Prochlorococcus marinus str. AS9601: one gene and its partner. The protein of the gene in region 2 binds, or shares a complex with, the protein of the main gene of each other region. Links are inferred from orthologs where the notes say so. Each region holds a gene or a part of one and is shown on either strand. Other genes may lie near its edges.

Evidence for each region.
Region 1: the proteins of mnmE (region 2) and mnmG are in contact, whole or in part, in a solved structure (PDB 9HIP), measured with the Escherichia coli proteins. The link is inferred for Prochlorococcus marinus str. AS9601 from one-to-one orthologs.

Annotation. Positions count from the first base shown.
Region 1 is NC_008816.1:1,618,917-1,622,395, reverse strand. The notes cover bases 326-3,253. They hold mnmG (tRNA uridine-5-carboxymethylaminomethyl(34) synthesis enzyme MnmG), read right to left. Parts: upstream 2,810-3,253; coding sequence 842-2,809; downstream 326-841. Other genes in these bases: dnaB (replicative DNA helicase), read right to left, coding at 2,822-3,253; A9601_RS18010 (chorismate lyase), read right to left, coding at 326-793. Outside these bases: A9601_RS18015 (hypothetical protein), read left to right, coding at 1-238; more of A9601_RS18010, read right to left, coding at 215-325; more of dnaB, read right to left, coding at 3,254-3,479. UniProt on the Escherichia coli protein: NAD-binding protein involved in the addition of a carboxymethylaminomethyl (cmnm) group at the wobble position (U34) of certain tRNAs, forming tRNA-cmnm(5)s(2)U34.
Region 2 is NC_008816.1:189,924-192,982, forward strand. What follows is about bases 95-3,059. They hold mnmE (tRNA uridine-5-carboxymethylaminomethyl(34) synthesis GTPase MnmE), read right to left. Parts: upstream 2,286-3,059; coding sequence 903-2,285; downstream 95-902. Other genes in these bases: nadC (carboxylating nicotinate-nucleotide diphosphorylase), read right to left, coding at 95-820; A9601_RS10130 (DUF2062 domain-containing protein), read left to right, coding at 2,352-2,795; A9601_RS10135 (RelA/SpoT family protein), read right to left, coding at 2,814-3,059. Also shown: more of nadC, read right to left, coding at 1-94. UniProt on the Escherichia coli protein: Exhibits a very high intrinsic GTPase hydrolysis rate. Involved in the addition of a carboxymethylaminomethyl (cmnm) group at the wobble position (U34) of certain tRNAs, forming tRNA-cmnm(5)s(2)U34.

The DNA of each region.
Region 1 (3,479 bases), 1.4 Mb from region 2 along the record:
ACCTTTGGAAGCAATATCTTTAAGGCAACAAAAAAATTTGCAGGCAACTGAGCAAAAAAAATTACCCTACGTGAAAGAGACTAAGGACGAAGATTGGCCAGATGAAATGGATTTCAAAGTTGAAAGATGGCAAAGAGCTTCAGAAAAAGAGATTAATACTTCGAGGGATCAATCAAACCAACAAGTTCAATCAAAATCAAGAAATCTTCCCAGATCAAGAAGAAGAAGAAGAGTATAGTTTCGTGAATTCTTTAATTCCTGAATAGCCTAGTAAACTTTCTAAATGTGGATTAAATACTTCTCTAATAATTGTTAGAGGCTTTTTGTCTCGAAAAAATCTATAATTTCTTGACCAGAATGGGCCTTTAAAACAAAATTGATCTTCTAACCAATTTGAATTAACAAGTGAAATTCGATCAACTTCTCTAAACAATTCCGATCTGTCTTGTGTTAAATTTTTCCAAATTGGTTCTTCTTTGGCTTTTAAATTTTCATTCACTTGTTCCGCATTCCACCAACTTTCAGCCCATGCTAGGTTTTTATTATTGTTTTTAATCCATACTTGTCTTCTAATTAAAGGTCCATTTAACTGATTTAATTCTTTAGGTCCTTCTGAGATGAATAGAGGGTCTACTTGCATTGAAATTAATTTAATTTTCGTCTCTTGATTAGTTAAAAGCTGTAAATGTCTAGTTGGACTTCCATCCCCAAGCAGCATTAATTTCCATGGACCAGATATTTTTGGTAATGAATTTTTCACTAAAAAAGTAGAGGCTTTTTCTTCCCATAAAATTTTTGGTGATTTAAAAAGTTTATTATTCAGTGCTCAGACGGAATCCTTTTAAGATGATAACTTTTTTTCGACAAAAATATTTGCCTTTTCTTTTTTTATTTCTCTTATTTTTAGCCAAACAAGTAATGCAGTTAAATCAGCTTTGCTGACACCGGGAATTTTTGAAGCATCACCAAAATTTTTTGGCTTTATCTTATTCAAATTTTCTCTGGCTTCTAAAGATAATGTCTCTATCTTTTCATAGTTTATTTCTTGAGGCAGAGATTTACAGCTTTGACGATTTATTTGTTCTATGTTGTTTTTTTGTCTTTTAAGGTAACCCTCGTATTTAATATCTATTTCAACACCTTCCTGTATTGAAGAACCTAGATTTCTTTCATTCAAATTATATTTAATTAGATCTGAATAATGAAAGTTTGGTCTTTTTAAGAGTTCTTTCAAAGTTGTTGAGCCTTTGATTTTTGATCCCGTTTCTAATTCTATTTTTTTTGATATTTCATCGGTATTTTTTAAACGAGTATTATTCAATCTAAATTTCTCTTCTTCGAGGAGGTTCATCTTTTCTTGATAGGCCGACCATCTTTTCTCATTAATTAGCCCTATTTGATAACCTAATGGTGTTAATCTTCTATCTGCATTATCTCCTCTGAGAGTTAACCTATATTCACTCCTACTAGTGAGAACTCTATATGGTTCTTTGAGATCTTTTGTAATTAAATCATTGATCATTGTTCCTATATAACTGCTTTCTCTGGAGAAGATTATTGGATCTTTTTTGTTTAGTTTTCTTGTCGCATTGACTCCTGCAACTAATCCTTGTGCTGCTGCTTCTTCATAACCAGTAGTGCCATTAATTTGTCCGGCGCTAAATAAATATTCAATTTCTTTCGTTTCGAGTGATGTTTGGAGCTGTGTTGCAGGTATATAGTCATACTCCACAGCATATGCTGGTCGCAACATTTTACATTCACCTAATCCAGGTAAGGTCCTTAAAAGTTCTAATTGAATATTTTCGGGTAAACCTGTAGAAAATCCTTGTACATATATTTCAGGGGTATTAATTCCTTCTGGTTCTAAGAAAATTTGATGTGATTCTTTATTAGCAAATTTGACGATTTTATCTTCAATTGATGGACAATATCTTGGCCCTTTACTATCAATAAAACCGCCGTAAATGGGAGTTAAATGTAAATTATCTCTAATAAGTTGATGGGTTTTGGTAGTTGTTCTTGTGATGTGACAACTAACTTGGGGCATATTATTTTTTATATCTGGGTCAAACGAAAAATATTTATCTACTGCAGTACTTGGTTGAACATCTAATTCATCAAAAATGATACTTCTTTTATCAACTCTTGCTGGAGTACCTGTTTTTAAACGTTCTGTTTTGATACCAATTTCGTGTAAATTCTGAGTAAGACCTTGTGCTGCTTGTTCGCCCGATCTGCCAGCTGACATTGATTTATTTCCTATCCATATTCTTCCTTCTAAGAATGTACCAGCTGTGATGATAACTGATCTTGCGGAATAATAACTACCAAAGAATGTTTTTACACCCTTTATTCTTTTTTTTAAGATTTTTTTTGAGTTCAATCCAATTTGTTCAGTTTTTGCAATATCCAGTTCAGTAATCATTGCTTCTTTTAAAGATAAATTATCTGTATTTTGTAGTATTTCGATCATTTTTTTTGAGTATTCTCTTTTATCTGTCTGAGCTCTTAACGCCCATACAGCTGGGCCTCTACTTGCATTTAATATTCTTTTTTGAATAGCTGTTTCATCGGCTAATTTACCAATAATTCCACCTAATGCATCAACTTCATGAACCAACTGACTTTTTGCTGGTCCCCCAACAGCAGGATTACACGGTTGCCAGGCAATCCTATCTAGATTGATTGTAAATAAGGCAGTAGAAAAACCTAATTTTGCTGTTGTTATAGCGGCTTCGCATCCTGCATGTCCTCCTCCAATAACGATGACGTCAAAAGATTCATTTGTTGAGTTATGATCTTGCATTTTAGGATCGATTTAATTAGCTAAATTCCTAAATCTCGTAAATTGAGGTTCAAATAATAATTTAACAGTTCCTACGGGTCCATTTCTATGTTTAGTGACAATGATTTCTGTAATGCCTCTATCTTCAGTCTCCGGATTATAGTATTCATCTCTATAAATCATTAATACTAAATCTGCGTCTTGTTCAATAGATCCTGATTCTCTTAGATCGCTTAACATTGGTCTTTTATTTGTTCTAGACTCAACCCCTCTACTAAGCTGAGATAAAGCTACTACTGGGACTTTTAATTCTCTGGCCATGCTTTTAAGACCTCTTGTTATTCGTGAAAGTTCTTGAACTCTATTATCAGGGGTTGAACCTTCCATCAACTGCAGATAATCAATCACAATTAATCCAAGTTCTTTTTTTTGTTCAGCTATTAATCTTCTGCATAGAGATCTCATCTCTAGAACACTTAGGTTAGGCTTGTCATCTATGAATATTGGTAATTGACCTAATGAATTGATACCTTCTCCGAGTAATGGCCATTCTTCTTGCTGTAATCTTCCTGTTCTTAGCCTGCCACTTTCGATCCCCACTTCCATAGAGAGTAGTCTATATGTCAACTGTTCTTTACTCATTTCAAGGCTAAATACACACACAGGTAAATCTTGAGATTGTGCAACATTT
Region 2 (3,059 bases):
TTGAAGAACTTGTTGAAATCAAATCAATACCTTTTATTAGATATTTACTAATTTCTTCAGGGTTAATTCCAGAAACTTCTATTATCAAATTTTTATTTACTTCTTTTTTTAAGCTATTCATTGATAAATCTCTTAATTCTTGAACGTTTTTTTTGATTATTTCAGGGCTAAGTTCATCCAATAAGACACTATCTGCTCCTGCTAATACTGCTTCTTTTGCCTGTTCGATATTCTCAGCTTCAATTATGATATGAGTTGTAAAAGGCGAATTTATTCGAATTTTTTTTACTGCATTATTAAGATTATCTGTCCATGCAATGTGATTTTCTTTTATCATAGCTGCATCGTATAATCCCATTCTATGATTGACTCCACCTCCGCATTTGAATGCATATTTTTCAAATATTCTTAAGCCAGGAGTCGTTTTCCTAGTATCTGCTAATTTTATATTTGTACCTTCTAACTTATTTACAAGATTCTTTGTGTATGTTGATATTCCAGATAAATGCATTGCTATATTTAAGCTTATTCTTTCACTAGCTAGCAAACTTTTTGAAGGCCCATATATTTCTAAGAGTTTTTGATCTTTAACAAATTGATCTCCATCAGAGATATTAAATTTTGGACTGATTTTTAAATCAATTTTTCTAAAAATTTCTTTTATAATTTCAACCCCGCAGAATATACCCTCTTCTTTTGCAATCCAATATGCATTACCATTCTCTTCTGTAATAGAGGAACTTGTAAGATCTCCCCTACCTATATCTTCATCGATCCAATTATCAATGATTTTACTTATTATTGGAGTATTTAAATCCACTAAACTAATAAATAATTAATTAATAAAAATTAAACTGAAGTTAGAGAATCAACTATATATCACTATGTAATTTAACTCAAATTTATTTACCAATACAAAACTTAGAAAAAATATTATCTAGAAGTTCCTCTGTTAATTCTTGACCAGTTATTTTAGATAAGTTTTGAATTCCATCTCTCAGCTCAATTGATAACAAATCAAATGGTAATTTATTTTCAATTATTTCATCAGTATCATTTAAATTAGATAAGCAAGCAGACAAATTTGTTAGATGTCTATCGTTTAAAAATATATTGATATTTTCTACTTGTTTTAATCCGCATTTTTTTATAATTGTGTCTATTAATAATCTTTCACCATCATTATTCTTAATACTCATAAGAATTGTGTGTTTTAACTCATTTGAATTAATATTTTTGCAATCAATTAAATCTTTTTTATTGCCCAAAATAGTAATTAATTTTTCTTTGGGAATTTCTTGTATTATTTTTTTGTCTTCTTCATTAAATCCTTCTTCAAGACTATAAATATAAATTATAAAATCTGACTCTTTTATTTTCCCAAAACTTTTTTTAATTCCAATACTTTCAATTTGTTCATGAGTTTCTCTTATGCCAGCAGTATCAATTATTTTCATTGGAATATCATTAATAGTTAAATTAACTTCAATAACATCTCTAGTTGTTCCAGGAATATTAGTTACGATTGCTTTCTCTTTTTTCGCAAGCAAATTTAATAAAGAGCTTTTGCCAACATTTGTTTTTCCTATAAGCGCAATGGATATTCCATTGTGAATATATGAATTTCTTTTTGCATTTTCTATTAGTAATTCTATTTTTTCTTTGACTTTTTTAATGTTTTTTAGATATTTGGTGTAATCAAAATCTGTGAAGTCTTCTTCAAAATCAACTCTCGCTTCTATTTCGCAAAGTTGATTTATAAGGTCATTTTTAATATCATCAATTTTTTTCTTTATTTCTCCTTGAACCCCGCTAAAGGCTAACTCTGCTGATCTGGCATTGCTTGCATTAATTAATTGATTAATCGACTCGGCTTGAGTAAGGTCTATTTTCCCATTAAGAAAAGCTCTTTGACTAAATTCTCCTGGGTTTGCAAGTCTAACTCTAGAATTATTAGATAATAATATCTTTAAAACTTTATTTACTATGATAATTCCGCCATGGCAATGAAGTTCAACTACATCCTCTCCTGTGAAGCTATTTGGGGATTTCATCACTAAAATTAAAACCTCATCTATAAATTTATTTTGTTTATTTTCCTGAATAAAACCACGAAAAACTCTATGTGATTCCCATGCATATTTAGATTTAGTTTGAACAATCTTTTTGCAAGAATTTATTGCGTCTTTCCCTGATACTCTTATTATCGCAACTCCTCCCTTCCCAATACTTATAGCTGAAGCAATTGCGGCTATCGTATCTTCTGTAGTAACTATCGAATCCATCTCTCGCTTTGTTATGGATAATTAAGTAAGATTATCAAGAATTTAATTTTGAAATTTTCTTTCTGAATGAGATTTAAAAGAGATATTACCTATAAGAAAATTCTATCATTATTTAGGAGTCAGAATGGAAGTCCTTTCTTTAATGCTAAAGGTTTAGCAATAGGGGTATTTAGTGGTTGCTTTCCATTTTTTGGTTTTCAGACTTTAATGGGAGTATTTTTTGCGAAAATAGCTAAGGGAAATATTGTTCTAGCTGCAATTGGTACCTGGATCAGTAACCCTTTTACTTATATTCCACTTTATTATTTTAACTATAAAGTTGGTTCGATTTTTTTAAATAATCCTTCTAATAAAATTCTTGAAAAAAGTTTAGTTATTGATGACTTATGGAAACAAGGTAGAATTTTTTCCTTAAAATTACTCTTAGGTTCATCTTGTGTAGGTATTTTATTAGCTTTGATTTGCGGCAGTATTGTTTTCTTTATCTACAAGATAAAAAGTAAAAGATAGATTGATCTGATTTTAAAATTAACTTTGTCCAACTCTGGCAATATCTAAAACATCTGCCATTGATTTAATTTGTTCAATTGTTTTGTGAAGTTGATTATAACTTTCAAGACCTACACAAAGATTTATAATAGCTGGTTTACCATAAGCAGTTTTAACATTGGCATCACTAACGTTTATACCTTTATCAGATAACCGCATAAGAATATCTTTGAGAACTCCAACTCGATCAATTACTTCTATTCGTAGCTGAATTGGAAACTTATT